DNA from 2 places in the Comamonas sp. SY3 genome. Region 2 is predicted to be linked to the other one. Evidence: riboswitches for the same ligand, from Rfam matches in the RefSeq annotation. Region 2 holds a riboswitch; the other holds the start of a gene.
What was found. A riboswitch is a leader RNA that binds a small molecule or an ion and turns the genes downstream of it on or off. The one in region 2 is predicted to bind manganese.

Region 1: linked by a shared signal. The riboswitch ahead of mntP (manganese efflux pump MntP) and the one ahead of ACCQ08_RS05885 (TMEM165/GDT1 family protein) in region 2 are both predicted to bind manganese.

The regions. Positions count from the first base shown of each region.
Region 1 is NZ_JBGTYN010000025.1:23,943-38,708, reverse strand. It holds gene ACCQ08_RS22225 (ATP-binding protein) at 1-913, shown strand, start outside; gene ACCQ08_RS22220 (response regulator transcription factor) at 876-1,418, shown strand; gene ACCQ08_RS22215 (LysR family transcriptional regulator) at 1,426-2,325, opposite strand; gene ACCQ08_RS22210 (YeiH family protein) at 2,490-3,581, shown strand; gene ACCQ08_RS22205 (O-acetylhomoserine aminocarboxypropyltransferase/cysteine synthase family protein) at 3,697-4,980, shown strand; gene ACCQ08_RS22200 (OmpW family protein) at 5,068-5,679, opposite strand; gene ACCQ08_RS22195 (DUF808 domain-containing protein) at 5,951-6,946, opposite strand; gene mntP (manganese efflux pump MntP) at 7,388-7,957, opposite strand; yybP-ykoY riboswitch at 7,975-8,140, opposite strand; gene ACCQ08_RS22185 (NCS1 family nucleobase:cation symporter-1) at 8,562-10,094, shown strand; gene ACCQ08_RS22180 (aspartate/glutamate racemase family protein) at 10,110-10,844, shown strand; gene ACCQ08_RS22175 (VWA domain-containing protein) at 10,930-12,051, opposite strand; gene ACCQ08_RS22170 (DUF5682 family protein) at 12,168-14,726, opposite strand.
Region 2 is NZ_JBGTYN010000003.1:210,129-224,894, forward strand. It holds gene ACCQ08_RS05875 (Lrp/AsnC ligand binding domain-containing protein) at 1-236, opposite strand, end outside; gene putA (trifunctional transcriptional regulator/proline dehydrogenase/L-glutamate gamma-semialdehyde dehydrogenase) at 341-4,204, shown strand; gene ACCQ08_RS05885 (TMEM165/GDT1 family protein) at 4,310-4,882, opposite strand; yybP-ykoY riboswitch at 4,979-5,092, opposite strand; gene ACCQ08_RS05890 (RNA-binding protein) at 5,324-5,737, shown strand; gene ACCQ08_RS05895 (RNA recognition motif domain-containing protein) at 5,993-6,610, shown strand; gene ACCQ08_RS05900 (SDR family oxidoreductase) at 6,696-7,517, opposite strand; gene lptC (LPS export ABC transporter periplasmic protein LptC) at 7,524-8,123, opposite strand; gene ACCQ08_RS05910 (HAD family hydrolase) at 8,120-8,692, opposite strand; gene ACCQ08_RS05915 (KpsF/GutQ family sugar-phosphate isomerase) at 8,692-9,690, opposite strand; gene ACCQ08_RS05920 (adenine phosphoribosyltransferase) at 9,831-10,385, shown strand; gene ACCQ08_RS05925 (hypothetical protein) at 10,419-11,186, opposite strand; gene ACCQ08_RS05930 (Crp/Fnr family transcriptional regulator) at 11,367-11,843, opposite strand; gene ACCQ08_RS05935 (class I SAM-dependent methyltransferase) at 12,029-12,955, shown strand; gene ACCQ08_RS05940 (plastocyanin/azurin family copper-binding protein) at 13,117-13,332, opposite strand; gene mnmE (tRNA uridine-5-carboxymethylaminomethyl(34) synthesis GTPase MnmE) at 13,503-14,766, opposite strand, start outside.

The DNA of each region.
Region 1 (14,766 bases), on a different contig from region 2:
GCTGCAGATCATGAGCCACCGCAGCGGCGCGATGCACTCGCTGTACCTGCTGGGGCTGCTGATCAGCTTCGGGCTCAATGCGATCTTGCTGGTCTCGTTCATCAACCGCATCATGTCCAACCTGCAGCTGCGCGATACGCGCCTGGCGGACCTGCGCCAGCGCGCCGCCGAGGAAGAGCACATCGTGCGCATGGGCCTGCTGGCCAGCGGCGCAGCCCATGAGCTGGGCACGCCGCTGTCGACCCTGGCGGTGATTCTGGGCGACTGGCAGCGCATGCCCTCGATCGCGCAAGACAGCGAGCTGATGGAGGACCTGCACGAGATGGAGCACCAGGTGCAGCGCTGCAAATCCATCGTCACCGGCGTGCTGCTGTCGGCCGGTGAGACGCGAGGCGATGCGCCCGAGACCACCACCCTGGTCACCTTCATGGACCGCGTGGTGGCGCAGTGGCAAAGCCACCGCCAGCCCGGCAATTTTGTCTACCGCAAGCAGGTGGCACGCGACGTTCCCATCATCTCGGATACCTCGTTGCAACAGATGATTTTCAATGTGCTGGACAATGCACTGGAGGCCTCGCCAGATTTTGTCCAGCTGGTGGTGGAATGCCCCGCGCAGGACGACGCCCAGCTGGTGCTGCAGGTGACCGACAGCGGCCCGGGTTTCAAGAGCGAGATCCTGGCCCATCTGGGCAAGCCCTACCAGTCGACCAAACAACGCCCCGGCGGTGGCCTGGGCCTCTTTCTGGTGATGAATGTGGCCCGCTCGCTGGGCGGCCATGTCGAGGCCCGCAACCGCGAGCAGCACCTGGGCGGCGGTGCAGCTGTACGCATCAGCCTGCCGCTGGCCTCCATTGCCCTGGATGATGAACCACACCATGACCTCCACCCAAGAACGCCTGCTACTCCTGGTTGAAGACGATGCCGCTTTTGCCCGCACGCTGCGCCGCTCCTTTGAGCGCCGTGGCTACCGCGTGCTGCATGCCAGCAGCGCTGACGAGGTGGCCCAACTGCTGCAGACTGAGCGCCCGCAGTACGCGGTGATGGACCTGAAGCTGGCCGGCCATGCCTCGGGCCTGTCCTGCGTGCAGCTGCTGCATGCGCAAAACCCCGATGCGCTGATCGTCGTGCTCACCGGCTACGCCAGCATTGCCACCGCGGTCGAAGCCATCAAGCTCGGCGCCTGCCACTACCTGGCCAAACCGTCCAACACCGATGACATCGAAGCGGCCTTCAGCCGGGTCGAAGGCAGCACCGAGGTCGACCTGACTGCCGCCACGACCTCGATCAAAACGCTGGAGTGGGAGAAGATCCACGAGACCCTGGCCGAGACCGGCTTCAACATCTCCGAAACCGCACGCCGCCTGGGCATGCACCGCCGCACCCTGGCCCGCAAGCTGGAAAAGCACCACGTCCGTTGAACAGCGCTCAGGCAGCGTCCTCACAGGCCTGCACCAGCGCCTGCAATACCGGTGAGCGCTGCTTGCCCTGGCGCTGCAACAGCGAGAACTGCCGCCGCATCGGCGGCAACAGGCTGTGCAACACGGCCAGCTCGCCCCGGTCGATCCAGGGCTGGGCAATCACCCGCGACAGACAACTGATGCCCGCCCCCCGCGCAACGGCGGTGCAGATCGCCTCCGAGCTGCCCAGCACCGCCGCAATCGGCCATTCCCGCAACTGGGAGAGCACGCTGAACTCCACGGCCTCGCGCGTGCCCGACCCCTCCTCACGCAACAGCCAACGGCAGGCGCCCAGCTGCTGCGCGCTGACAGGGCCGTGGCCTGCTGCCGCCACCAGCGCATGGCCAGGCGCGGCAATCAGCACCAGCTCATCCTCGCGCCAGGGCTGGACCTCCAGTGCCGGCCAGTGGCTCACCCCTTCGATAAAGCCCAGGTCCACACTGGCCTCGCTGACCGCCTCGGCCACCTCGCGGGTATTGCCGATCACCACCTCAAACTGCACCTGGGCATAGCGCTGCATGAAGTCCGCCAGGATGGCCGGCAGCACATGGTTGGCAATGGTGGTGCTGGCCGCCAGCCGCAGCACCACGGGCGCCATGGGCTCGCTGTGCTGGGTGGCCTGCTCCAGCTGCAAGGCCAGCTCCAGCAAGGCCTGTGCTTGCGGCCACAGGCTGCGGCCCAGGTCGTTGAGCACCAGGCGCTTGCCGCTGCGCGCAAACAGCTGCGCGCCCAGGCCTGCCTCCAGCTGCTGCAGGGCGGCACTGACCGCCGACTGCGACAGGCCGATGGTCCGCGCCGCAGCGACGGTACTGCCGCTATGGGCAATGGCGCAGAAAACCTCCCACTGGCGCAGGCTGAGATGGAGCATGGTGAACAGAAACTCGGTCGGTTGATGGGCCTATATCTACCTATTTTATCGATAGAACTTAATCAAACAATCCGTTATACAGATATAAGAAGAATTTCTATAGTGACCCCATACCGCCCAGCAGCCTGCCGCTTCCGGCCCTGCCTGGGCCTCTGGAACCGCCCATGTCACTCGCCCACCTCCCCCTCCCCCGGCTGCGCCACGGCCACTGGCTCGATACCGCCAGACGCCTGGCGCCCGGCCTGCTGCTGTGCGCGGCCATTGCCTGGCTGGCCAGCGGGCTGGCGGCACTGCCCTGGTTTAGCAGCCATGGGCTGAGCGCGCTTACGGTGGCCATCGTCATCGGCATGCTGGTGGGCAATACCGTCTATGGCGCGGTACAGGCGCCGGCGGCAGCGGGGGTCGGGCTGTCCAAGCAGCAGCTGCTGCGCCTGGGCATCATCCTCTATGGCCTGCGCCTGACCTTCCAGGACATCGCCGCCGTGGGCCTGGCCGGAGTGCTGACCGATGCGCTGATGCTCATCAGCACCTTTGTGCTGGCGCAATGGCTGGGCCGGCGCTGGCTGGGGCTGGATGCACGCACCAGCATGCTGGTGGGCGCAGGCAGCGCCATCTGCGGCGCAGCGGCCGTGCTGGCCACGGCTCCGGTGGCCAAGGCGCGTGCCGATGATGTGGCGGTCGCGATTGCCACCGTGGTGGTCTTTGGCACGGTGGGCACCTTTCTGTACCCCGTGCTCTACCAATGGCTCGCACCCAGTCTGCAGATGACCGAGGCCGGCTATGGCCTCTGGGTCGGCTCGACGGTGCACGAGGTCGCCCAGGTCGTGGCGGCTGGCGGCGCCGTCAGCAGCAGCGCGGCCGATACTGCCGTGGTCGCCAAGATGGTGCGGGTGATGATGCTGGCCCCGTTTCTGATCGCGCTGTCGCTGTGGCTGGCCAGGCGCCCTGGCAGCGCTGCAGCGGTCCGGCAGCCGGCAGCCGGTGGCGCCGTGCAGGCCCGCCAGATCACCATTCCCTGGTTTGCGTTGGGCTTTGTCGCAGTCGCGGGCATCCATTCGCTGGGCGTCATCCCTGCGCAGGCGCTCGCCATCGGTGTGCAGTGGGACAACGCCTTGCTGACGATGGCGATGGCCGGCCTGGGGCTCACCACCCATGTGCGCGCCGTGCGGGCTGCGGGCATCAAGCCCTTGCTGCTGGGGCTGGTGCTGTTTGTCTGGCTGGTGCTGGGCGGGCTGGCGGTCAATACTTGGCTCTGAGCGTGTTGATGGCGCTGAGCGCTCATAAGCTCATACCCAAAAAATCGTTGGTCTGCCGCACAAAACTGCTACAACCGGGAGGCATATTTCTGCCCACAAAAAGGATTCCAACACCATGCGCATCGAGACATTGGCCGTTCACGCAGGCTATTCGCCCGACCTGACCACCAAGGCTGCGGCCGTGCCCATCTACCAAACGGTGGCCTACGCCTTTGACAGCGCGCAGCATGGCGCCGACCTGTTTGACCTGAAGGTGCCGGGCAATATCTACACCCGCATCATGAACCCGACCACCGATGTGCTGGAAAAGCGCGTGGCCGCGCTGGAAGGCGGCATTGCCGCGCTGGCACTGGCCTCGGGCATGGCAGCGATCACCGCAGCCATCCAGACCTTGGCCGAAGCGGGCGACAACATCGTCTCGGCCAGCACCTTGTATGGCGGCACCTACAACCTGTTTGCCCACACCTTTCCGCAGCAAGGCATCGAGGTGCGCTTTGCCGATCCGCGTGACCCGGCCAGCTTTGGCGCACTGATCGACGACAAGACCAAGGCCGTGTTCATCGAGTCCATCGGCAACCCGCTGGGCAATGTCACCGACATCCGCGCGCTGGCCGATGTGGCCCACCGCCATGGCGTGCCGCTGATCGTCGACAACACCGTGCCATCGCCCTACCTGCTGCGCCCCATCGAGCATGGCGCCGACATCGTCGTGCACTCGCTCACCAAGTACCTCGGCGGCCATGGCACCAGCGTCGGTGGCGCCATTGTCGACAGCGGCACCTTCCCCTGGGCGGAGCACAAGGCGCGTTTCAAGCGCCTCAACGAACCCGATGTGAGCTACCACGGCGTGGTCTATACCGAAGCGCTGGGCCCTGCGGCCTACATCGGCCGCGCGCGCGTGGTGCCGCTGCGCAATATGGGCGCGGCCATCTCGCCGCAGAACGCGTTCCAGATCCTGCAAGGCATCGAAACACTGGCGCTGCGCATGGACCGCATTTGCGAGAACACCCAGAAGATTGCCGAGACCCTGCAAAAGCACCCCAAGGTCGCCTGGGTGCGCTATGCGGGCCTGCCAGACCACCCGGACCATGCCATTCTGCAAAAGCAGTCGGGCGGCCGCGCCTCGGGTATTTTGTCGTTCAGCCTCCAGGCCGCCGATGGCGAAGGCCGTGCCGCAGGCGCCCGCTTTCTGGATGCTTTGCAGCTGTTCACGCGCCTGGTCAATATTGGCGATGCCAAATCACTGGCCACGCACCCGGCCTCGACCACCCACCGCCAGCTCGACAGTGGCGAGCTGGAGAAGGCCGGCGTCAGCGAAGGCATGGTGCGTCTGTCCGTCGGCATCGAGCATGTCGATGACCTGCTGGCCGATCTGGAGCAGGCGCTGGCCAAGGTCTGAGGGGCCGTCGCACGCAAAAAAAGAGCCGCTTGCAACAAGCGGCTCAATCACAGTGCTCTTTGATCCGTGGTCGGCTTCAGACCCCGTTTAGAAGCGGTAGCCCACACCGACACCCAGCAGCCAAGGATCGACCTTGAAGGTTCCCACCTTGGTGCCCGCCGAGCGCACATCGGTCTTGATGTAGACCTTCTTCACATCCACGTTGATCGACCAGTTCTTGTCGAGCATGTAGTCAAAGCCGATCTGCAGTGCGGCGCCAAAGCTGTTCTTCTTGATCGATGGATCGAGCGCGGCCTCAACCGCCGGTGCGAAGTTCACGTTCGAGAAGCGCGTGTAGTTCACACCAGCGCCCAGATAGGGCTTGAACGCGCCCATGTTGGTGAAGTGGTACTGCGCCAGCAGGCTGGGCGGCAGGTGCTTGAGCGTGCCGATCTTGGCGCCGTCAGAGCGCAGGTCGTGCTTTTGCGGGTAGGTCAGCACCAGCTCGGCCGCGATGTTGGGCGTGAAGAAGTAGGTCACATCCACTTCGGGAATGGTCTTGTCATTGATCGACAGACCCAGGCCGGTGGAGTCCTTGTTGGCGCTGTCCAGGTGCACCGCACGCAAACGCACTTGCCAGGGGCTTTGCGCCTCCTGCGCCATCGCGGCGCCCGACGCCATTGCACATACAGCCGCCGCTGCCAACATCATCTTTTTCATCATCATTGCCCTCGCTGCGATCTTGCTCGCATGGATTGAAAAGTAGCTGAAACGAGCCAGCATCTGCATGCCCGGCCAGCGCCAAGCGCCGGATAGGTGGGTGGCAGATCTGCCTGCTGTCCATGCCCTGCATCTTCTTCCTCTGCGCGCCAGGCGGCCCTGACCCAGATCAACGAGACAAAACATGCCATGAAAAAAGGCGGCCCGCTGTTGCGATGCCGCCTTGAGGTCTTACTGCAGCCGCATCCCAACGATGCGGCGCTGCTGCTGGTCAGTGCCCGCGCAGCTTGTGCCAGGCCTCCACCGCCAGCACCACCAGGCCACCAATGGCCGCGCCGACGGCCACATGCACCAGCGTCGGTGCCAGCAGGGCCACCACGCCGCCCATCGGCGTGACCGTGCTCTGCAGCCAGTGCTCGATCGGGCCGATGCCATGCACCAGCAAGCTGCCGCCCACCATGAACATCGCAGCCGTACCCACAATTGACAAACCGCGCATCAGCCAGGGCGTAAAAGCGATCAGGCCCCGGCCAAACGCCTTTGCGGCGGCACTGGTCTTGCGCATCAGCCACATGCCCACATCGTCCATGCGCACAATGCCGGCCACCAGGCCGTAGACAAACACGGTGATCGCCAGCGCCACAGCGACCAACACCACCAACTGCTCGGCAATCGGCTTGCTGGCGACGGTGCCCAGCGCAATCGCCATGATCTCGGCCGACAGAATGAAATCGGTCCGGACGGCACCCGCCACCTTGGCCTTTTCATAGGCCACCGGGTCCATGTTCTTCTCGTTGGCGGCCTTGACCGACGAAGGGGCTACACCCATTTGTGCAGCCTGCTCTGACTCCTTGACGGCGTCATGGGTGTGCTTGGGCTTGTGGAACAGGCTGAGCACCTTCTCCACCCCCTCAAAACACAGGAAAGCGCCGCCAATCATCAACAGCGGCGTGATCAGCCAGGGCGCAAAAGCACTGATCAGCAACGCTGCCGGCACCAGAATGGCCTTGTTCTTCAGTGAGCCCTTGGCCACCGCCCAGACCACCGGCAACTCCCGGTTGGCCTTGACGCCGGTTACCTGCTCGGCATTCAGCGCCAGGTCATCGCCCAGCACCCCCGCCGTCTTTTGCACCGCCACCTTGGTCTGCGTGGCCACATCGTCCAGGATGGCCGTGCTCTTGCCCGCAGCCGTCTTGGTCATCAGCGCCACATCGTCAAGCAAGGTCGCAATATCATCGAGCAACATCAATAAACCAGCACCAGCCATTACGCACTCCCTGTCTAAATTCGGTGGCAAATCATAGCGATTTCACAATGCAATGCCGTCTCAAGCCCCGTAAAACGGTGATTTCTACGTTTTGTTGGAGGTTGTTCACAAAACTTTATGCAGGCCTTGTCAACCACCTCAGCGCGCGGCCCGTTGTACACCCATCTACACCAGAAAGGTGAAAGGACTGAAATGACTGAAGTGTTTGCTATTTGGCCTGAAGACGAACGTGACCGTAAGCGTGCTCCTGCCCGCTTCTGATACCAGCGCAGCTTGCCAGCGGTTGAGCCAGAACTGAAACCCGGCACCCGCAGCGATTGCAGGCTCACTGATCTCTCTCACTTTAGCCCCGCTCTGCGGGGCTTTGTTTTGTCTGGCGCCGTCCTCCTACAGGGCCGCACACCAAAGCCCTCTGCCGTGGCAACCGCAGACGGCCTGCTTTTATACCGCCACCAGGTGCTCGTACAGAATCAGCGAGCCAATCGCGATCAGCACCACGCCACCCACCGCCTCTGCCCAGCGGCCGGTGATATGGCCCAGCACACGGCCCACCATCACCCCCAAGGTCACCATTGCAAAGGTCGCAAAGCCGATGCTCAGCGCGACCACGGTGATGTTCACATCCAGGAAAGCCAGGCCCACGCCAACCGCCATCGCATCAATGCTGGTGGCAAAGCCGGTGGCGACCAGCAGCCAGAAGCCATGGCGCGCCGGGCGGCCCATCTCGGGTTCATCGGCACTTTTGAAAGCGCCCAGCACCATGCGGCCACCCAGAACCAGCAGCAGCACAAAGGCAATCCAGTGGTCCCAGGCCTTCACATAATCGGCAGCGGCGTAGCCCAGCGCCCAGCCCACCAGCGGGGTGATGGCTTCGATGACACCAAAGATCAGGCCGGTGCGCAGCGCCTCGGACCAACGGGGTTTGACAAGGGCAGAGCCTTTGCCAATCGCCGCGGCAAAGGCATCGGTAGACATGGCAAGCGCCAACAGGGAAATGGAAGCAGCATTCATCGGAGGTTCTTCTGGGACAGTCGGGCATGAGCACAACGGCATGCCACCACTGCCCGACCGAGGTCGTGCTGGCATGCCGATGGTCTCGCCAACCGAAGAACGGATGTCTGCGCCACAGCATGCGAAATGCCGAGTATGTTGACGCAGACGCTTCCAGCGCGGAAGCAGGCTACTCCCCAAGGGAGCCCGCAGTCTAAACCTTGCGCAGCGCGTTGCGGCGCATGGCCCCAGAGGCGCCAGGCTCTTTAGAAATGGATCGCATTTCTGCCTGGTGCCCAAGCGTTGGTGCAGCGAAACGGCCGATAGCTACAGGCCGAAACAAGAGCAACCTCATGTACTCGCGCTGCTGCGATGCGCCCTCTGGCAGCGCCGGTAAACGCGTCTCCCAGGCAACAGCAACGGCGCCCTTTCAGGGTTGGCCCTAGTTCATTTTTAGACGCTTTGTATACACTTAATGTATGCATATGTGCACACAAAGCATAGCCATTGAGGCCCCGCTTCTCTGCTGCACATGCCATGCATGGACCCGCGCACATGACGAGACAAATCAGGCCGCCAGGCCGTTACTAAGGCGCACCTGGATGCGCCCGATCCAAGGATGTCAATGACCGATCTTGCAGCAGACCAGAACGCAGGCTTTGCCTTCAACCCCGCCCAGCAGCGGCCCGCGGCCACCACCGATTTGCCCGCTGGTGTATGCCCCTCGCTCTACAACAAGGACCTGGCACCCACCCGGAAAGACAGCCGGTCCTGGGGCGCTTACAGCCTGTTCACGCTGTGGGCCAATGATGTGCACAGCCTGGGCAACTATGCCTTTGCCATCGGCCTGTTTGCGCTGGGCCTGGGCGGCTGGCAGATTCTGACGGCGCTGATGATGGGCGCCGCACTGCTGTTTGTGCTGCTGACCTTGTCGGGCTTCATGGGCCCCAAGACGGGCGTGCCCTTTCCAGTGATGAGCCGCATCAGCTTTGGCACGCGGGGCGCGCAGATCCCGGCGCTGATCCGGGGCGGCGTTGCGATTGCCTGGTTCGGCATCCAGACCTACCTGGCCTCCAAGGTGCTCGATGTGCTGCTGATCACCCTCTTTCCCAGCCTGCAGGCGCTGCTGGCGCACCAGGTGCTGGGCCTGCCGGTGCTGGGCTGGATCAGCTTCAGCCTGCTGTGGGTGGTGCAGACGATGATTGCCTGCTGGGGCATGGAGAGCATCCACAAGTACGAGGCCTTTGCCGGCCCGGTGATTCTGGTGACCTTCATCTCGCTGGCCGGCTGGGTGCTGTACAGCTCGGGCGGCAAGATCCAGTGGACGGCGCCCCAGCCCAGCACCGGAGGGGCGATGTGGGTGCAGATCATGGGTGCGGCCTCGCTGTGGGTCGCCATCTATGGCACCTTTGTGCTCAATTTCTGTGACTTCACCCGGGGCGCCACCTCGCGCAGCGCCGTGGTCAAGGGCAACTTCTGGGGCATCCCCATCAACATGCTGATCTTCGGCCTGATCGTCGTCGTGCTGACCGGCGGCCAACTGGCCATCGATGGCACCCTGATCCTCAGCCCCACCGACATCGTCGAGAAGATCCCCAACAAGCCGCTGCTGATCCTGGCCAGCCTGTCGCTGCTGATCCTGACCATCGCCGTGAACCTGATGGCCAACTTTGTCGCCCCTGCGCTGGCCCTGGCCAACCTGCTGCCGCGCCAGCTCAACTTCCGCCGCGCGGCGCTGGTCAGCGCCATCCTGGGCTTTGTGATCCTGCCGTGGAACCTCTACGATTCGCCGCTGGTGATCCTGTATTTCCTCGGTGGCCTGGGCTCCTTCCTGGGCCCGCTGTTCGGCATCGTGATGGCCGACTACTGGCTGATCCGCAAGGAGCGCGTGCATGTGCCTGCACTGTACAGCGATGACCACCGTGGCCCTTACCATTACCACAACGGCGTCAACCGCCGCGCCATCCAGGCCCTGGTGCCCTCGGCACTGATTGCGCTGCTGTTCGCCTTTCTGCCGGCGCTGGAGTCGGTGTCCCATTTCTCCTGGTTCATTGCAGCCGGGCTCGGCGGCCTGTTCTACTGGCTGCTGACCCCCAAGGGCCAGCACTACGAAGACCAGGACGGCGAGGCCATTGCCGTGAACCATGCCCAACATTGAGACGGAGTTTTTTGCATGCGCATTCTGATCGTGAACGTCAACACCACCGAGAGCATGACCGAGGCCATTGGCGCCCAGGCGCGCCGGGCAGCGGCACCGGGCACCGAGATCGTCGCCCTCACCCCGCGTTTTGGCGCCGAGTCGGTGGAGGGCAATTTTGAGAGCTACCTCTGCGCTGTCGGTGTGATGGATGCGGTCATGCGCTATGACCAGCCCTTTGATGCCGTCATCCAGGCCGGCTACGGCGAGCATGGCCGCGAAGGCCTGCAAGAGCTGCTGGAAGTGCCGGTGGTGGACATCACCGAGGCAGCGGCATCGACGGCCATGTTCCTGGGCCACAAATACGCCGTGGTCACCACCCTGGACCGGGCCGTGCCGCTGATCGAAGACCGTCTCAAGCTGGCCGGTCTGGATGCGCGCTGCGCCTCGGTGCGCGCCAGCGGCATGGCCGTGCTGGAGCTGGAGAGCCAGCCCGAGCGCGCGGTCGATGCCATCGTGCAGCAGGCGGCCAAGGCTGTTGAAGAAGACCATGCCGAGGTGATCTGCCTGGGCTGCGGCGGCATGGCCGAGCTCGAAGACAAGGTGCGCAGCCGCACCGGCGTGCCGGTGGTCGATGGCGTGGCTGCAGCGGTGACGATTGCCGAATCGCTGGTACGCCTGGGCCTCAAGACCTCCAAGGTGCGCACCTATGCACCGCCGCGCGCCAAGCGGATTACCGGCTTTCCGCTGCCCGATTCGCTGGGCCGCTGAACGTCTTCAACCACCCCTCCCTGTTTACTCCAACCGCCCTGCTCCGCAGGGCTTTTTTCTGGCCGCTGTTGGCCGCTGCTGTCCTTTATTGGCTGGTCTTGAAGCCCTGGGTCGCCGCCCAGGCGGCCACATCATCGCGGCGGATCGCAGCGGCCATCAGTTGCGGGAAGGCGTCCGGCGTGCAGGCAAAGGAAGGCACGCCCAAGGCGGCCAGCTTCGCCGCCAGTGCGGCATCGTAAGCGGGGGCACCTTCGTCGCTCAGCGCCAGCAAGGTGATGAACTGCACGCCCGACTCCACCAGCTCATGGGCGCGGCGCAGCAGGCCTGACTCCACGCCCCCCTCGTACAGGTCCGAGATCAGCACCAGGATGGTGTTGCGCGGCTCGCTGATCAGGCTCTGGCAATAACCCACGGCGCCATTGATGTCAGTGCCGCCGCCCAGCTGCACGCCAAACAGCACATCGACCGGGTCGTCGAGCTTCTCGGTCAGATCCACAACCGCCGTGTCAAACACCACCAGCTTGGTCGCGACCGCAGGCAGGCTGGCCATCACCGCACCAAAGATGCTGGAATAGACCACCGAGTTGGCCATGGAGCCGCTTTGGTCGATGCACAGAATCACTTCGCGCTGCGGGCGGCGCGCCTTGCGGCCATAGCCGATCAAGGTCTCGGGAACGATGGTCTTGTACTCGGGCTGCCAATGGCGCAGGTTGGCGCGTATTGTGCGGTTCCAGTCGATCTCGGCATGGCGCGGGCGGCGGTTGCGCTGGCTGCGGTCCAGCGCGCCGGCCACGGCACTGCGCATCGGCTCTTCGAGCTTTTTCATGAGCTCGTCCACGACCTTGCGCACCACCAGGCGCGCGGTGGCCTTGGTGTTTTGCGGGATGACCGAACCCAGCGACATCAGGTTGGCCACCAGGTGTACATCGGGTTGCACGTTCTCCAGCATCTCGGGTTGCAGCAGCAACTCGCGCAGCTGCAGGCGCTCCATCGCGTCGCGCTGCATCACCTGCACCACCTGGCTCGGAAAGTACTTGCGGATATCGCCCAGCCAGCGCGACACCGACGGCGAAGAATTGCCCCGGCCACCCTTGCGTGGGCCCAGCTGGCTGTCGCCCTCGTAGAGCGCGGCCAGCGCCTGGTCCATCTCCTGCAGGCGCCCGCCCACGGTCCCGCAGCTGGCATCGGCTGGGCTGCCCAGCACCATGCGCCAGCGTTGCAAGCGGGTGGTTGGCTGCAGCGCCTCTGCCGCGTCGGCGGCCAGGGTTTGGCTATCGTTTTGCGCCGGGCCTGGCGCGGAATGGGTGGCATTCGTCATCGTCATCACTCCAGCGTGGGGGCGTCGTTGCGGGGGGCCGAGGCAGCGGCTATCTGCGCCAGCAACTCGGGCGGCAGCTCCAGCCCCAGCAAGGTGTTGAGCAGCGGCAGCGCCAGCACGGCGCGCGCCTCGTCCCAGGGCGAATGGTCATCCCCCGCAGCCAACGCAGCAGGCGCGGCAGCACCGGCCACCGGCGCGCGCCGGGCCTTGTCGCCCAGGCTCTGGCGCTCATGCTTGCTGAAGTGGGCAAAACTGCGCCGCACCAGCGGCAAGATCTGTGCAAACTGCACTTCGCCCAGTCCGGCCAGCCAGGCATCGACGGCGCCCCAAATCGCCTCGTCGTGCAGCAGCACCAGCGCCTGCTGGTTCAAAAAGCCATCCAGCCAGGCGGCCACATCCAGCGGCGCCGCGCCCAGCGACAGGTTGCGGTTGAACTGCAGCACCACCTCGGCGCTGTCCAGCAGGTGCTCGTCCAGCAGCAACCGGCAGGCCATGCCGCGCAGCAAGGCCGCAGCGGCATCGCCCATCGCCAGGCTGCGCAGCGCAGCGCGCCAGGCGTCCACGGCGGCCTGGGCATCGGTGCCGCGCAGGCGCAGTGCCTCGTGCGCGGCCAGCACCTTGCCCTTCATCGCCGCAGCAGCCTCTTCGTCCATCGCCATGCAGGCCACTGGCAAGCCAATGGCTGCGCGCAGCACCAGCGAATCGATGACCGTGGCCAGCAGGGCGGTATCGGTCTGGCGCACGCTGCCATAGCGGTACACATTGGCCAGTGGCGGCAGGGTCTGCAGCAACTGGGCCACATCACCGGTGGTGGCCGCGCGATCAGCCAACGTGGCAATCAGCGACTCGACCAGCTGCGGCAGGTTCGCCAGCAGCGCGTCGTCAATCGCCTGTGCAATCTCGGGCAAGGGGGTATCGGGCGAGAGGCTGGCGCGCAGGCGCGCGGTGGCGGCCTGCGCCACGGTGGCGCCATGCACGCTGGCCTCGATGATGCACACGGCCAGCTCCGGCTCCCACTGCATCTGCCAGCTCTCGCGGAAGGTGCCGCGGTTGCGCTGCGCATCGGCGGCGCGGGTGCCCCAGCCAATGCCCAACAAACGCAGGCGGTGCAGAAAATGGCTGCGCGCCAGGTCGGTCTCCTTGCGCAGATCCAAGGCCAGCAGCTTGCTGGCTGCCTCGGGCTTCATGCGCAGCGATTTCTGCTGCTGCTCGATATCGCGCTGCAACGGCACCTGCGGCACATCGGCGGGCACCGTGCCCAGCACATGGCCGACGGTCAGCTCGTCGTCGATCAGGTTCAGCGGCGCGGTCTCGCCCATGCAGACCACCGTGACGATGGCCTCGTTGATCTCCTGCAATCCCGGTATCGGCTGGCCGCGCATGGCAGCCAGGCCTTCGGCCAAGCGGGTGGCCTCGATGATGTGGGCGCTGGAGCAGTCCAGGTCCTTGTCGCGCAGCAGCCGTGCCACGCGGGTCAGCCAGCCTGCGGTGCGCAATGTGGCGGCATCGCGGGCGCTGCGCGCAGGCACGGGCAGACCTTCTGCCACTTGCTGGGCTAACGCCGCATCGGCCCGGTAGCACTGCCACAGGTGCTCGTACCAGCCCGGCGAGGTGACGCCTGCGCCATAGCCGCTGCGGCTGGCCAGGTTGCGGTAGGTCCAGGGCGCCCAGGTCGCCAGCACCTTGGCCTTGGGCAGGCCCTTGAGCACGGCGCTGTCGGCCTTGGCAGTGGTGCTTTGCTGCAGCGCCGGCACATGCCAGGCGCCGCAGACCACCGCAATGCGCTGGTAGCCCGCCTTGACCGCCTCGCGGATGCACTGGCGCATATGCGCCTCCCGCTGGGCCTCGCGCAGCACATGGTGGGGGCCGCGCCAGGCCTCGCCCTCGTCGCCCAGTTCGCTGCGCACCGCCGTCATCGCCTCGTTGATGCTGGTAAACAGCGCTTCGCTGTTGCCGCGCTCTTCCACCAGGCGGTTCCACCAGCTCTCGCCATCCTCAAAGCCGGCCGCATGGGCGAGCCAGTCGAACGGGTCGCGCATCGGCGCCTGCGGGGGCGCAGTGGTATCCGCTGCATCGCTGTCCACATCCGCGGCCGGGGCCGTGTCGGCGCTGGGCTCGGCGGCATCGCCTGGCGCCTCGTCCGCTGCGTCCACCGCATCGTCCTCGCCCTCTTCGCCATCAACGTCTTGCGCAGGCTCCGGCTTTTTCAGCGCCTGGCGCCGTGCCCAGTCCTGGGCCATCGCATGGGTTTGGGGCAGGTCGATAAAGCGAGTGGCCACCCCCTGCGCGCTCGCCCATTGCAGCGCCTGCCACTCGGGCGAGAACTCGGCAAAGGGGTAGAACGCCGCCTGGCTGGGCTCGTCCTGCATGTACACCAGCATGGCCACTGGCGGACGCAGCTCGGCACTGCGCAGCATCGGCAGCAGGGCCTCGCCCTCGGGCGGGCCTTCCACCAGCAGGCAGTCGGGCTGCAGTTGCGCCAGCGCTTGCACCAGGCTGCGCGCACAGCCCGGGCCGTGGTGGCGAATGCCAAAGAAATGGACGTTGTCAGCAGAAGTGGCCATGGGCTCGGTCAGCGTTGTCGGGGGCAGAAGAAGAACGGTG
Region 2 (14,766 bases):
ACCTCGATGAAGACCAGCATCGCCGCGCCCAGCTTTTGCGGGTTCAGCCGCGCCTCGTATCCGGTGATATAGCCTTCCTTGGTCAGGCGCTGCACCCGGGCCAGCACAGCCGTGGCCGACAGCGACACCGCCTCGGCCAGCTTCAGGTTGGAGATGCGGCCGTCCCGCTGCAGCACGGCCAGAATGCGCAGATCGATGCGGTCGAGGTCGTCCGGCGGGTCGATGATGGCGGTCATGGGCAGAATTTTTCACTAAGAATGGGCCACATTATGGAGAGAAATTCAAACCACAAACGATCACACTGGCGGCATTCACTATCTACTCTGAACACGAGCCCGCCATGACTGCCAACGCCGTTGTTGACAACCAGCCCTCCACTACCTCGCCATTTTCGACCACGGGCAGCAGCCCATCTGGCGCCAGTGCTCCTGTTTTTAATGAGCTGGTGTCGGCCTTGCAGCCCGCCTCGGCACTGCGCGCGGCCATCACGGCCGCCTACCGCAAGCCCGAGACCGAAGCGCTGGAGGCACTGCTGCCCCAGGCCACGCCACCCGCCGCCATCGCCCAGGCCGGCGATGCGCTGGCGCTGCAGCTGGCCCGCACGCTGCGCGAGCGCAAGGCCGACAGCGGCCGCTCCGGCCTGGTGCAAGGCCTGCTACAGGAGTTTGCGCTGTCGTCGCAAGAAGGCATTGCGCTGATGTGCCTGGCCGAGGCGCTGCTGCGCATCCCCGATACGGCCACGCGCGATGTGCTGATCCGCGACAAGATCGCCCACGGCCAGTGGAAGGCCCATGTGGGCAAGAGCCCGTCGATGTTCGTCAATGCCGCCGCCTGGGGCCTGGTGCTGACCGGCAAGCTGGTGGCCACGCACAGCGAGGGCTCGCTGGGCCAGTCGCTCACCCGCCTGATCGGCCGGGGCGGCGAGCCGCTGATCCGCAAGGGCGTGGACATGGCCATGCGCATGATGGGCGAGCAGTTCGTCACCGGCGAGACGATTGGCGAAGCGCTGAAGAATGCCGAGCGCCTGGAGGCCAAGGGCTTCCGCTACTCCTACGACATGCTGGGCGAAGCGGCGATGACCAGCGATGACGCCAAGCGCTACCTGCGCGACTACGAAAACGCGATCCATGCGATCGGCAAGGCCAGCAATGGCCGGGGCGTCTACGAAGGCCCGGGCATCTCGATCAAGCTGTCGGCCCTGCACCCGCGCTACAGCCGCGCCCAGTACGACCGCGTGATGGCCGAGCTCTACCCGGTGGTGCTGCAGCTGGCCGTGCTCGCCAAAAGCTACAACATCGGCCTCAATATCGACGCCGAAGAAGCCGACCGCCTGGAGCTGTCGCTGGACCTGCTGGAAAAACTCTGCTTCGCACCCGAGCTGGCCGGTTTTGCCGGCATCGGCTTTGTCGTGCAGGCCTACCAAAAGCGCTGCCCCTATGTGCTGGACTTCATCATCGACCTGGCCCGCCGCAGCCAGCACCGCCTGATGGTGCGCCTGGTCAAGGGCGCCTACTGGGACAGCGAGATCAAGCGCGCCCAGATCGACGGTCTCGAAGGCTACCCGGTCTACACCCGCAAGGCCTATACCGATGTGTCCTACCTGGCCTGCGCGCGCCAGTTGCTGGCCGCGCCCGATGCGGTCTACCCCCAGTTCGCCACGCACAATGCCCACACCCTGGCCACCATCTACCACCTGGCCGACCCGGCCCGCTACCAGCCGGGCCAGTACGAGTTCCAGTGCCTGCACGGCATGGGCGAGCCGCTGTACGAGCAAGTCGTGGGCCGCACGGCCAGCGAGAACCTGGGCCGCCCCTGCCGCATCTATGCCCCCGTGGGCACGCATGAAACCCTGCTGGCCTACCTGGTGCGCCGCCTGCTGGAGAACGGCGCCAACACCAGCTTTGTGAACCGCATCGCCGACCAGGACATCCCCCTGGCCAAGCTGGTGGAAAACCCCGTGACCACCGCCCAGCAATGGGCACAGAGCGAAGGCCAGCTGGGCCTGCCCAACCCGCACATTGCCCAGCCACGCGCGCTGTATGGCGCAAGCCGCAGCAATTCGGCCGGGCTGGACCTGTCCAACGACAACCGCCTGCGTGCGCTGCAGCACGACCTGCAGGCCAGCGCACAGATGACCTGGCATGCCCAGCCCTTGCTGGCAGACGGCGCCCCCGCCTCTACCCAGCCGAGCGAGCCCGTGCTGAACCCGGCCGACCACAGCGACCAGGTCGGCACGGTCACGCAGGCATCGGCCGATCAGGTGGAGTTTGCGCTGGCTGCTGCCCAGGCCGCCGCCGCCCGCTGGCAGGCCACCCCGGCGGCCCAGCGCGCCGATTGCCTGGCCAAGGCCGGTGACCTGCTCGAAGCCCATATGCCCACCTTGATGGGCGTGCTGGTGCGCGAGGCGGGCAAGACCTGCTCCAACGCGATTGCCGAAGTGCGCGAAGCGGTGGACTTTCTGCGCTTCTACGCCGCCCAGGTGCGCAGCTGGGGCCAGGCGGATTACCAGGCCCTGGGCCCGGTGGTCTGCATCAGCCCCTGGAACTTCCCGCTGGCCATCTTCAGCGGCCAGATTGCTGCTGCGCTGGCCGCCGGCAACACCGTGCTGGCCAAACCGGCCGAGCAGACCCCGCTGATCGCCGCCGCTGCCGTGCAGGCGCTGTGGCAGGCAGGCGTGCCGCACGATGTGCTGCAGCTGCTGCCGGGCACCGGCGAGACCGTGGGTGCCCGCCTGGTGGGCGACAGCCGCGTGCAGGCCGTGATGTTCACCGGCTCGACGGAAGTGGCCCGCATTCTGCAAAAGACCCTGGCCCAGCGCCTTGATGCCCAAGGCCAGCCCGTGACCCTGGTGGCCGAGACCGGCGGCCAGAACGCGATGATCGTGGACTCCTCCGCGCTGGCCGAGCAGGTGGTGGTCGATGTGCTGTCGTCGGCCTTTGACTCGGCCGGCCAGCGCTGCTCGGCGCTGCGCGTGCTCTGCGTGCAGGAAGAGGCCGCCGACCGCCTGCTGCACATGCTGCGCGGCGCGATGCAGGAGCTCCAGGTCGGCAACCCCTGCCAGCTCAAGACCGACGTCGGCCCCGTCATCGACGCCGAAGCCAAGGGCGTCATCGACCAGCACATTGCCCGCATGCAGGCCGCCGGCCACCAGGTCTGGCAAAACGGCGGCGCCAGCGCGCAGGGCACCTTTGTGCCGCCGACGGTGATCGCCATCCGCCAGCTGTCCGAACTCAAGCGCGAGGTCTTCGGCCCGGTGCTGCATGTGCTGCGCTACCGCCGCGAGAACCTGCCCCAGCTGCTGGCCGACATCAATGCCACCGGCTACGCCCTCACCTTGGGCCTGCACACCCGCATTGACGAGACCATCAGCCAGGTGGTCACTGCTGCGCATGCCGGCAATATCTATGTGAACCGCAACATCGTCGGCGCCGTCGTCGGTGTGCAGCCCTTTGGCGGCGAAGGCCTGTCGGGCACGGGTCCCAAGGCGGGCGGCCCGCTGTACATGCTGCGCCTGCTCAGCCGCATGCCGGCCACGGCCACGGTCGATGCGCTGGCCCACCTGCCCCGCATGGCGGGCAATGAGGCGCCGGCGCCCGCCACTGGCCAGCGTGGCCATGCCCATGGCCTGGAGCAGGCCGATGCCGCCCCGGCCGCTGCGCTGGATGCGCTGCAAAGCTGGGCCAGCCAGCAAGGCCAGGGCGAGCTGGCAGCGCTGTGCCAACGCTATGCCGCCCATACCGGCAATGGCTTTGCGGCCGAGCTGCCCGGCCCGACCGGTGAGCGCAATCTGTATGTGCTGAGCGGCCGCGAGCGCGTGGGCTGCGTGGCCAGCACCACAAGCCTGCTGCTGGCCCAGCTCGCCGCCGTGCTGACGGCTGGCTCCACCGCCGTGTGGCCCGCCAACAGCCAGTACGCCAGCCTGCTGGCACAACTGCCCGCATCGGTGCGTGCCTCGGTGCAACTGTCTGCGCACAGCGCGCAGGCCTTCCTGCAGTCCGAAGCCTTCGATGCGCTGATCGCCGATGCCGCCAGCGGCTGGCTGCCCACCGGCAGCAGCCTGGCGGGCCGCCCCGGCGCCATTGTGCCGATCACCGCCCAGGCCGCCGATGGCAGCGTGCCGCTGTTCCGCCTGCTGGCCGAGCATGCGATCAGCATCAACACCGCAGCAGCGGGCGGCAATGCGAGCCTGATGACCTTGGACTGAGGCTGAGGCTTGGGGCGCTGCCCCATCCAAAAAGGGCTGGAGATCGCAGGATCCCCAGCCCTTTGCGTTTGAGCGTTGCCGGTGTTGCTGGCGCCGCCAGCGCTGTCAGTCCATCGTCGTGAACAGCGCAGCCACGCCCAGCATCAGGAAGATCACCGCACAGACACGGTGGATCCAGCGGATCGGCAGCTTCTTGGTGATCTTGTCGCCAAACCAGACCACCGGCGCATTGGCCAGCATCATGCCGATCGTGGTGCCGGCGACCACCCAGTAATAGGAAGCCGGGTACTTGGCGGCCAGCCCCACGGTGGCCAGCTGGGTCTTGTCGCCCATCTCGGCCAGGAAGAACAGCAGCACCGTGGTGCCGAACACGCCCCAGCGGCCGCTGCTCTTGCCGGCTTCGTCCTCGTCGATCTTGTCGGGAATCAGCATCCAGCCGGCCATCAGGATGAAGGACACGCCCAGAATCCAACGCAGCACATCGGGGCCGAGCATCGTGGTGATCCAGGCACCGACGGCACCGGCCAGTGCATGGTTGACCAGGGTCGAGACAAAGATGCCCAGCACAATGGGCCAGGGTTTGCGGTATTTGGCAGCAAGGACAAGGGAGAGCAGCTGTGTCTTGTCGCCCATTTCGGCAAGGGCGACGACAGCGGTCGAGAGGAGAAAGGCTTCCATGGTGTGGGGATCGTTATTGCAGCCGGATATAGCAAGACAGCATTGACCGCATCGCGACTCCGGCATTGGATCGCAACGTGGTCAATGGTCTCGCCCAGCATCCTCATCACAAGGTGCCGTGTACGCCATAGGCCGCGAAGGCCCAAGTTTGTTGACGCACACTCCGCGGCGCATTGCACGCCCGGCAGGCTACTCCCCAAAGACTGGCGCATCATACGCCCAAAAGCGATGCTGCGCCGCAACACCCACTGCCGCCAGGGAAAATACCAAGCCCCGCTTGCGGGAACTGTCAACACAGCGTAAGGCGATTCACCCATAATGGTGAAGCTCAATGTGCCCCCGGGTACACTAGAGCGCGCGGTGATCCGTCTTGGAAGTTGTCACAGGTTTGTTGATTGCATCAGGCTCCATCGCTTTTTTTACTTTTTTCGGAGTCCTCAAATGGGCAACAAACTTTACGTGGGCAACCTGCCCTACTCTTTCCGTGACAGCGATCTGGAAAGCACTTTCAGCCAATTCGGTACCGTCTCCAGCGCCAAGGTCATGATGGAACGTGACACCGGCCGCTCCAAGGGCTTCGGCTTTGTGGAAATGGGTTCGGACGCTGAAGCACAAGCTGCTATCGAAGGCGTGAACGGCCAAGGCTACGGCGGCCGTAACCTGGTTGTGAACGAAGCCCGTCCCATGGAAGCCCGTCCTCCACGCAGCGGTGGTTTCGGTGGTGGCAACCGTGGCGGCTTCGGCGGCGGTGACCGCGGCGGCTTCGGCGGCGGTGACCGCGGCGGCTTCGGCGGCGGCGATCGCGGTGGCTTCGGCGGCGGTGGCCGTGGTGGCTACGGTGGCGGCAGCTACTAAGCACCTCACCTGCAAAACCTCTTACGGGTTTTGACGGTTAGATGACGGGTTTTCCCGAAAAAAAGGCCTCTTTGAGGCCTTTTTTGCATCTGGTTGCAGCTTCCGCGCCACAACTGAGGGGCGGAACTATGCCATTGTCGGTTTTTATGCCAGAAAATAAAGGATGGAGTATTCCTCCATCGGGCTACTGCGATGAATGACCGGTGTTCTACAGGGCGCTATCGCATTATTTAAGAGTTATCAGGAGTCCCTCAAATGGGCAACAAGCTTTACGTCGGTAATTTGCCATACCAGGTTCGCGACAACGATCTGGAACAGGCCTTTGGTCAGTTTGGCAGCGTAACCAGCGCCAAGGTGATGATGGAACGCGACACGGGTCGCTCCAAGGGTTTCGGTTTTGTAGAAATGGGCAGCGATGACGAAGCCCAAGCAGCGGTCAACGGTCTGAACGGTCAGCCTCTGGGCGGCCGCAATCTGGTCGTGAACGAAGCGCGTCCGATGGAGCCCCGTCCTCCCCGCAGCGGCGGTGGTGGCTTTGGCGGCCCACGCGGTGGTGGCTTCGGTGGCGGCGGTAACCGCGGCGGCTTCGGTGGCGGCGGTGGTGGCTACGGCGGCGGTGGTGGCGGTGGCTACGGCGGCGGCGGTGGTGGTGGATACGGCGGCGGCGGTGACCGTGGCGGCTACGGCGGCGGTGGCGGTGGTTATGGCGACCGTGGCGGTCGCGATGGCGGCGGCGGCCGTGGCGGCAATGACCGTGGCTTTGGTGGCGGTGATCGCGGCGGCGACCGCGATGGCGGCTTCCGCAGCCCCTACGGCAATGGTTCGCGCAACCGCGGCGGCAACCAAGGCTACGACAACAACGACGATTATTGATGTCTGCAGGCACACCCTGGCGGTGCGCCTCCAGCAACGACAAAGCCCCGCCAGGGGCTTTTTTCATGGCCGGCGCAGACCTGCGTCAGTCCCGGCCTGGCGGCAGCTCTTGCACCCGTTCGCGGTGGCGGTGCTTGCGCGGGCGGTTGGCCAGCGCGCGGTCATACAGCGCATTGGGTAGGCAGCGCAACAGCTTGGCCACCCAGCCCATCTGCCAGGGGATGACGGCATAGCTGCGCGCCTTGGCAATCACCGCGAAGGCCTTGTCGGCGAAGGCCTCGGGTTGCATCAGGAACGGCATGCCGTAGCGGTTATGGCTGGTGAGCGGCGTGGCCACAAAGCCCGGGCTGATCGTGACCACCTGCACGCCGCTGCGCTGCAGCTCCACCCGCAGGCTCTCGCAGTAGCTGATGACCGCCGCCTTGCTGGCGCAGTAGGCGCCGTGGCCGGGCAGGCCGCGTATGCCGGCCACACTGGCAATACCCACCAATTTGCCACTGCCACGCGCCTGCATGGGCCGCACAAAGGCGTGGAAGGTCGCGGCCATGCCGATCACGTTGGTGGCATAGGTCTGGGCCATGACGTCCAGGTCCTCGCGCTCTGCCGTGTCGATGCCGTAACTCACCCCGGCATTGGCCACCACCACATCGGGCAGGCCCTGCTGCTGCAGGCATTGCGCGCAGGCGGCAATGATCTGGTCCTGATTGGCCACGTCGGCGCCATAGATGGCATAGCGGCTGCTGTCCATGCCTTGTGCCTGCGCCCATGCCTGCATCACTGCGCTGCGGCGGGCCACCAGCGCCAGCCGGTAGCCGGCCTGGTAGTAGCGCCAGGCCAGCGCCTGGCCGATGCCGCTGGAGGCGCCGGTGATCAGCACCAGCGGTGCGTCGCTCAGGGGGGTGGCCATGGGCGCTCAGCGTGCGGGCTGCAGGACACCCTTGACCCGGCCCTTGAGCTCGGCCACCTGGGTGATGTTGTTGAAGACCATGGAATCGGCCGTGAAGCGGTCCTTGCCCCGGATGATCTCGACCGGCTTGTTCGAGCTCACACGCTCTTCATTGACAAAGGCGTGCAGGAATTCGCCCCGGAACTCCATCTGCGGCACACCCGGCTTGTTGCTGCTGCGCACCACCTTGGCATTGCCGAACAGCTGCACTTCCGAGCCATCGGCATTGGACAGCGCGCGGTCGGCCGTCGCCACCGTCGTGGATCCATCCAGCCGCAACGAGCGCATCGTGGCCGTATCGATCTCCAGCGTGTCGGTGTCGATGAAGTGGCGCATCTTGTTGCCCAGGATCTCGCTGGTCAGCACGCCGGTGCCGTCAAAGTTGCGCACCGAAAAATCGCTCATGTAGTAATCCACCTCGTGGCCGGGCACCACCGCCTCACGCACGCTCTGCGGCTTGGGGGCATTGCGCACCAGCCACCAGGTGCCCAGCGCCAGCAGACCCATCAGGATCACCGGCAGGTAGATGGACGACAGGTCCATGAGGCGTCGCACACGAGATTTCATTGTCCGTACCGATCGAGCAGGTTGACATAGGCACCGCTGGCGGCCAGCACAGCATCGCACAGCTCGCGCGCGGCGCCTGCGCCGCCGTGGCGGGTGGTCACCCAGTGTGCCACGCCCAGCACTTCGGGGTGGGCATTGGCGGGGGCGCAGGCTAGCTGGCAGCGGCGCAATACCGGCAGATCCGGCCAGTCATCGCCAATGGCAGCGGCCTGGTGCCAGTCCAGGCCCAGCGCCTCCAGCATGGCCTGGGCGGCGGGCAGCTTGTCCTCGGTCCCATAGCGCACATGCGCGATGCCCAATGCCGCCAGGCGGTGGCGCAGCGGCGCCGAGTCACGCCCGGTGATGACCGCCGGCACGATGCCGGCTTCGCGCAGCATCTTGAGGCCATGGCCGTCGAGCGTGTGGAAGCGCTTGAGCGTTTCACCCTGCTCGCTGATGTACAGGCCGCCATCGGTGAGCACGCCATCCACATCGAAAAACACGATCTTGATGCCCTGGGCACGCAGCAGCAACCCGGCGGGCCACTGCTGGGCGGGGGTGATGGGGGGCAAGGTCAGGGTGCTGGCCATCAGATCACCTTGGCCCGCATCAGATCGCCCACATGCACGATGCCCACCAGGCGCCGGGCCGCATCGGTGACCAGCACGCTGGTGATGCGGTGGGCCTCCATCATCGCGGCGGCATCGGCCGCCAGCGCGTCAGCCGATATCTGGCGCGGCGCCGCATGCATCACCTCGGCCGCAGTCAGGCCACGCAAATCGGCACCGGCCTCAATACGGCGGCGCAGATCGCCATCGGTGAAGACGCCCTGCAGCAGCCCGTTCGCATCGACGATGGCAGCCGCGCCCATGCCCTTGGCGCTCATCTCGCGCATCAGATCGCTGAAACTGGCGCTGGGCAATACGGTAGGCAGTTCATCGCCGCTGCGCATCACGTCAGCCACATGGGTGAGCAGGCGGCGGCCCAGCGCGCCACCGGGGTGGGAGCGGGCAAAGTCCTCGGCCTTGAAGCCGCGCGCATCCAGCAGCGCGACGGCCAGCGCATCGCCCATCGCCATTTGCGCCGTGGTGCTGGCCGTGGGGGCCAGGTTCAGCGGGCAGGCTTCCTTGTCCACCTGGGTGTTGAGCACCCAGTCGGCGTGGCGGGCCATTGAGGACTGCAGGTTGCCCGTCATCGCCACGATGGGCACGCCCAGGCGCTTGAGCACCGGCAGCAGCACCGAAATCTCGCCACTCTCACCGCTGTTGGAGATGGCCAGCACCAGGTCCTGGCCGGTCACCATGCCCAGGTCGCCATGGCTGGCCTCACCCGGGTGCACAAAGAATGCGGGCGTACCGGTCGATGCCAAGGTTGCGGCAATCTTGCGCCCGACATGCCCGCTCTTGCCCATGCCGGTGACCACCACACGTCCAGGAATCTCCAGCATGCGCTGCACGACCTGGACAAAGTTGTCGTCCAGGCGTTGTGTCAGCGCGGCAATGGCTTCGGCCTCGATCGCGAAGGTGGACGCCGCCAGGCGCAGAATCTGCGCCGCTTCGAGGGGGCGCTTGGGCTGTAGGGTGCTCATGGAGGCCGATTTTATCGGAGCGCCCGCGCCCCGGCGGACGCAGGTCATTGCCAAACATGCTTAACAAAGCACCGCCGCTGGACTGCAGCAACCGCACATGCACTACCATGTGCGGGTCCTCCCCCTTCTCCGGCCCCACCATGCACGCTCCCGACGTCAACGCCTTTTTGCGTCACCACATCCGCACCGTTCCCGATTGGCCAGCGCCGGGCGTGCAGTTCCGGGACATCACCCCGCTGCTGCAGAACCCGCAGGTCTTCCATGTGCTGATCGACGCCTTTGTGCACCGCTACATGTCGCGCGACATGCGCCCCGATGTGGTGGCAGGACTCGACGCGCGGGGCTTCATCCTCGGCGCCGTCATTGCCTACCAGCTCAAGGTGGGCTTTGTGCCGATCCGCAAAAAAGGCAAGCTGCCCTTCACCACGGTGGAGGAGACCTATGAGCTGGAGTACGGCAGCGCCACCGTGGAGCTGCATGCCGATGCAGTCAAGCCCGGCGACAAGGTGCTGCTGGTCGATGACCTGATTGCCACCGGCGGCACGATGATGGCCGGCAAGAACCTGCTGGAGAAACTCGGCGCCCAGGTGATGGAGGGCGCTGCCATTGTCGACCTGCCCGAACTGGGCGGCTCCAAGCGGCTGACCGACGCAGGCCTGCCGCTGTTCACCTTGGTGGATTTCGCGGGCCACTGAGCCTCCGCTGCAGCGCTGCAGCGGCGTGGACGCTCAATGCAGATCGCCGTACTGGGTATTGCTCAGGCCGCCAAAACTGGTGTCGGCGGTGGGCGCAGGCGCGCCGCCCCGGCGGGCCGCTTCCCGTGCGATCTGGGTCGGGTCAGTGGCACGGCGTGCGGGCGGGACAATCGGCGCCGGCCGTGGCGCGGTGCTGGTCGCGGCGCGCTGACTGGCCGGTGCCCCCTCCAGCGCCGGCACCGGGTTCATCGCGGCGTCGAGCAAGGCCTTCTTGAAGGCGGCAATCTCTGCCTCATCGACCGGGTCCATGCCCAGCGGCACCGGTGCCATCGGCGCCTGGGACGGCGCGGCGCCAGCGCTGGCGACACGGGGTGCCTTGCTGCTGACGGCACCGAGCTGGGCGTTGAGGCGCCAGTACACCGAGGTGATGACGATCTCGAAACGGGTCTTGGCCGAATAGGCGATCAAGGCTTCGATCTGGGTGAGCTTGTCCGGCGAGGCGCAGTGCTGCTGCGCCAGGTCCACCATCACAATGAACTGCGTCGCGCGCTTGTCCAGCGCCAGCACCTTGAATTTGTAAGCTGCCGACAGAATGCCGGAGCGCACCATGGACTCGCGCACCGCCGAATACACCATTTCCCGCCGGGCCGAACGCTCACCGGGCCGCGGCGCGGCGCTGTCGTGCGGGGACGCCGCAGCCATGGACTTGGCGCCCACCAACGGGCTCTGGGCGGCCAGCATATCGTGCTGGCTGTGGCCCAACGGCTCGGCGAACATTGTTTGCGGCCCAAAGGCAGCCACGGCCGGTTTTTTTTCTGGTCGACTGAACCATTTGGCAAATATAGACATGCCACTCCCTACCCTGATCAGAATGCAAAACGGTCACCCGTTTCACCGTGCAACAGGCATTTGTAATTGTAGGGATGGAGTATTGCATACACTTGTCAGAAAAGCGCGTGCCATTTGACACATGCCAAGCTTTTATGTTGCGGCAACGCGGCGTTTGCGGTTGCCCAGGCGCTTGGCCAGCACCGATCCGGCGGCCATCGCCAGCGCCACGGCCACGGTGGGCTGGCGGTTGCACAGCTCGGTAAAGCGGATGCTGGACAGCCCCCAGAGGCGGCAGCCGGCCACCGCCTGCACGGTGGCATTGCGCGGCTGGTGCGAGAAGAACGCGCCTTCCCCGACAATGGAGCCCGCGCCGACGATGGCCAGGCGAATGCGCTGCTTTTCGTCCTCGAAATGCACGCTCAAGCTGCCGCTTTCGACGAAGAACAAGGTGCGCTCCTGCGTGCCTTGCTGAAACAACACCTGGGATGCCGCCAGCTGGGTCTGCGTCAGATAAGGGGCCAGGATCTCCCACTGCGCTGCCGTCAGCGGGTTGATCATGCTTTCCTCGTCCTGGCAGTTGTTGATGGCGGTCACCAGGGGCTTGATGTCATTGGCGCTACTGAACATGAAAACCTCCTCCTCAATCCTGGCGGTGATCCACCAGTGATCTGTCGAAACTCATAACCCAAGAAATCTAACCGAGCAGCCGCACAATTGGAGGGCGGGCCGGGGAATATTTGTAAGAAGTATCCCGCAGCCCACATTTCTGGTCCAGCACTGCACCCCCGTTTCTCTTCCCGACATCTGAATCCATGCAAGCATTACTTGAGGCCATCGCCACTATGCCCGCAAGCCAGCAGGCGCAACGCCTGTTCCATGGCCGAGGCGGCCTGTTTCCGGGCTGCGAACACCTGTCGCTGGACCTGTACCCGCCGGCCGTGGTGCTGACCAGCTTTGCGCCGCTGGCCGACGAGGCGCTGCACAGCGTGGGCGAGGCGCTGCAGCAGCGCTGGCAGCAGCTCTACCCAGGTGAGCCGCTCACCTGGGTCTACCAATGCCGGGCGCTGGGCGCGGCCGAGACCCGCCTGGTCCAGGGCAGCCTGCCCGAGCCCCATACCGTGCAGGAGGACGATGCCCGCTACCAGGTGCATGTGCTGCGCGGACAGAACCATGGCCTGTTTCTAGACATGGCCGAGGGCAGGCGCTGGGTGCGCCAGTTCATTGCGCGCCAGCCGGACCCAGAGCGCTGCAAGGTGCTCAACCTGTTTGCCTATACCTGCGCGTTCTCGGTCGCAGCACTGCAGGCCGGCGCCGGCCAGGTGGTCAATATCGACATGAGCAAGGCTGCACTGGCCAGTGGCCAGCAGAACCACCGGCTCAACCAGCTGGCCGGCGGCCAGTTCTGGGGCCATGACATTTTCAGCAGCTGGGGCAAGATCACCCGCACCGGGCCTTACCAGCTGGTGATCATGGACCCGCCCAGCTACCAAAAGGGCAGCTTTGTGGCTACCAAGGACTACGCGCGCCTGATCAAGCGCCTGCCCGACCTGCTGGCGCCGGGCGGCTTTGCGCTGCTGTGCCTGAACGCCCCCGAGCTGCCGCTGGCCTTTTTGCAGGACCAGATGGCCGAGCTGGCGCCGGCGCTGGAGTTCATCGAGCAGGTGGCCAACCCCGCGATCTTTGCCGATGTCTCGCCCGACCGGGCGCTCAAAGTGCTGGCCTACCGCATGCCCAGCTGAGGCCGGGCCGTTGCTTCAGCGGTTTAGAGCCGGTAACACGACCCAGCAAACCGAAGGTTTGCGGTTGAGACTAGGCGTCCTGCCGCAGGCAGTACAGTAGTACGACAAGGCAGGGCGCGGCCGGCGAGGCAACGACGTATCAAGGGTTGTGTTAGCGGCTCTTAGTCGATGACGACCAGCTTGCCGCGCATAGGCTCGGCATGGGTGGGGAAGGAGCAGAAATAGGTGTAGTCCTCGCCCTGGCTCAAGCGCTCGACCGGGAAGCTCACCGAGGCATGCGCACCGCCCGACAGCATCTGGGTGGCAGCCAGCACGCGGGCATCGTCCCGGCTGGGCCAGGCGCGCCCGGGGCCGGAGCGCTGGCCTTCGCGGATCACCGCCTCGGTGCTGGTGGCCTCAGGGGGCTGCTGCCGCGATGAACGGCAGCAGTTCTTACACGTAGGCCGTTAACCGTCTGCTGAAAGCTCGGCGGAACCCCATACGTAGGGCATAGGCTTGAAGATCCCCTAGATGCTCGCTGGCGCTGCGCACGCGCCCGAACTTCGCATCACTTGCCAATACAAAAGCTCGAAAAAATCACCCCCAGCAAATCATCCGACGTGAATTCCCCGGTGATGGCATTCAACGCATGCTGGGCCAGGCGCAGCTCCTCGGCTAGCAGGTCGAGCGCGGGGCTGTCCACATGCAGCTGGGCATAGGCGATGTCCAGGTGCTCTTCGACCTGTTGCAGCGCCTGCACATGACGGGCGCGGGCAATATAGGTGCCTTCGGCGGCGGGCTGCCAGCCGGCCATGGCCAGCAGCTGCTGGCGCAGGGTGTCGAGGCCATCGCCGGTTTTGGCCGACAGCACCAGCGGGGCCTGGCCGCCCGCCGGGGCAGCGGCAGCAGCAGTGCCAAACTGCGCGGCGGCCTCGGCGCTTTGGCGGCGGGCCTCGTCGGCGGTCATGGCATCGGCCTTGTTCCAGACCTGCAGCACCGGTACGGTGGCGGGCAGTTGCTGCTGCAAGGTGGCGGCGATCTGGCGGTCGGCCTCGGCGTAGTCGGGCGCGGCCATGCGGGTCAGGTCGTGCAGGAACAGCACGGCATCGGCGGCAGCAATTTCTTCCCACGCGCGGGCAATGCCGATGCGCTCGACCTCGTCGCTGCTCTCGCGCAAGCCGGCCGTGTCGATCACATGCAGGGGCACGCCTTCGATCTGGATGGTCTGCGCGACCTTGTCACGCGTGGTGCCGGCTATCGGCGTGACGATGGCCAGCTCGGCGCCGGCCAGCGCGTTGAGCAGCGAGCTTTTGCCGGCATTGGGCTGCCCGGCGATCACCACCTTGATGCCCTCACGCAGCAAGGCGCCCTGGCGGGTGCGCTGCATGACGGCCTGCACGGTGGCGCGCAGCTGGTCCAGCTGGCCATAGGCATCGGCCTTTTGCAGAAAGTCGATTTCCTCTTCGGGGAAATCCAAGGTGGCCTCGACCAGCATGCGCAGGTGCACCAGCGCATCGCGCAGGCGGTGCACCTCTTGCGAGAAGGCGCCGGTCAAGGAGCGGCTGGCGCTGCGTGCCGCCGCCTCGGTGCTGGCATCGATCAGATCGGCAATCGCCTCGGCCTGGGCCAGGTCGATCTTGTCGTTCAGAAATGCGCGCTCGGTGAACTCCCCTGGCTCGGCCAGGCGCAGGCCGGGCAGCAGCGGCTTGCCGCTATCGGCCTCTGCCTGCGCGGCTTCCAGGCAACGGGCCAGCAGCAGCTGCATCACCACGGGGCCGCCATGGGCCTGCAGCTCCAGCACGTCCTCCCCGGTGTAGCTGTGCGGCGCGGGA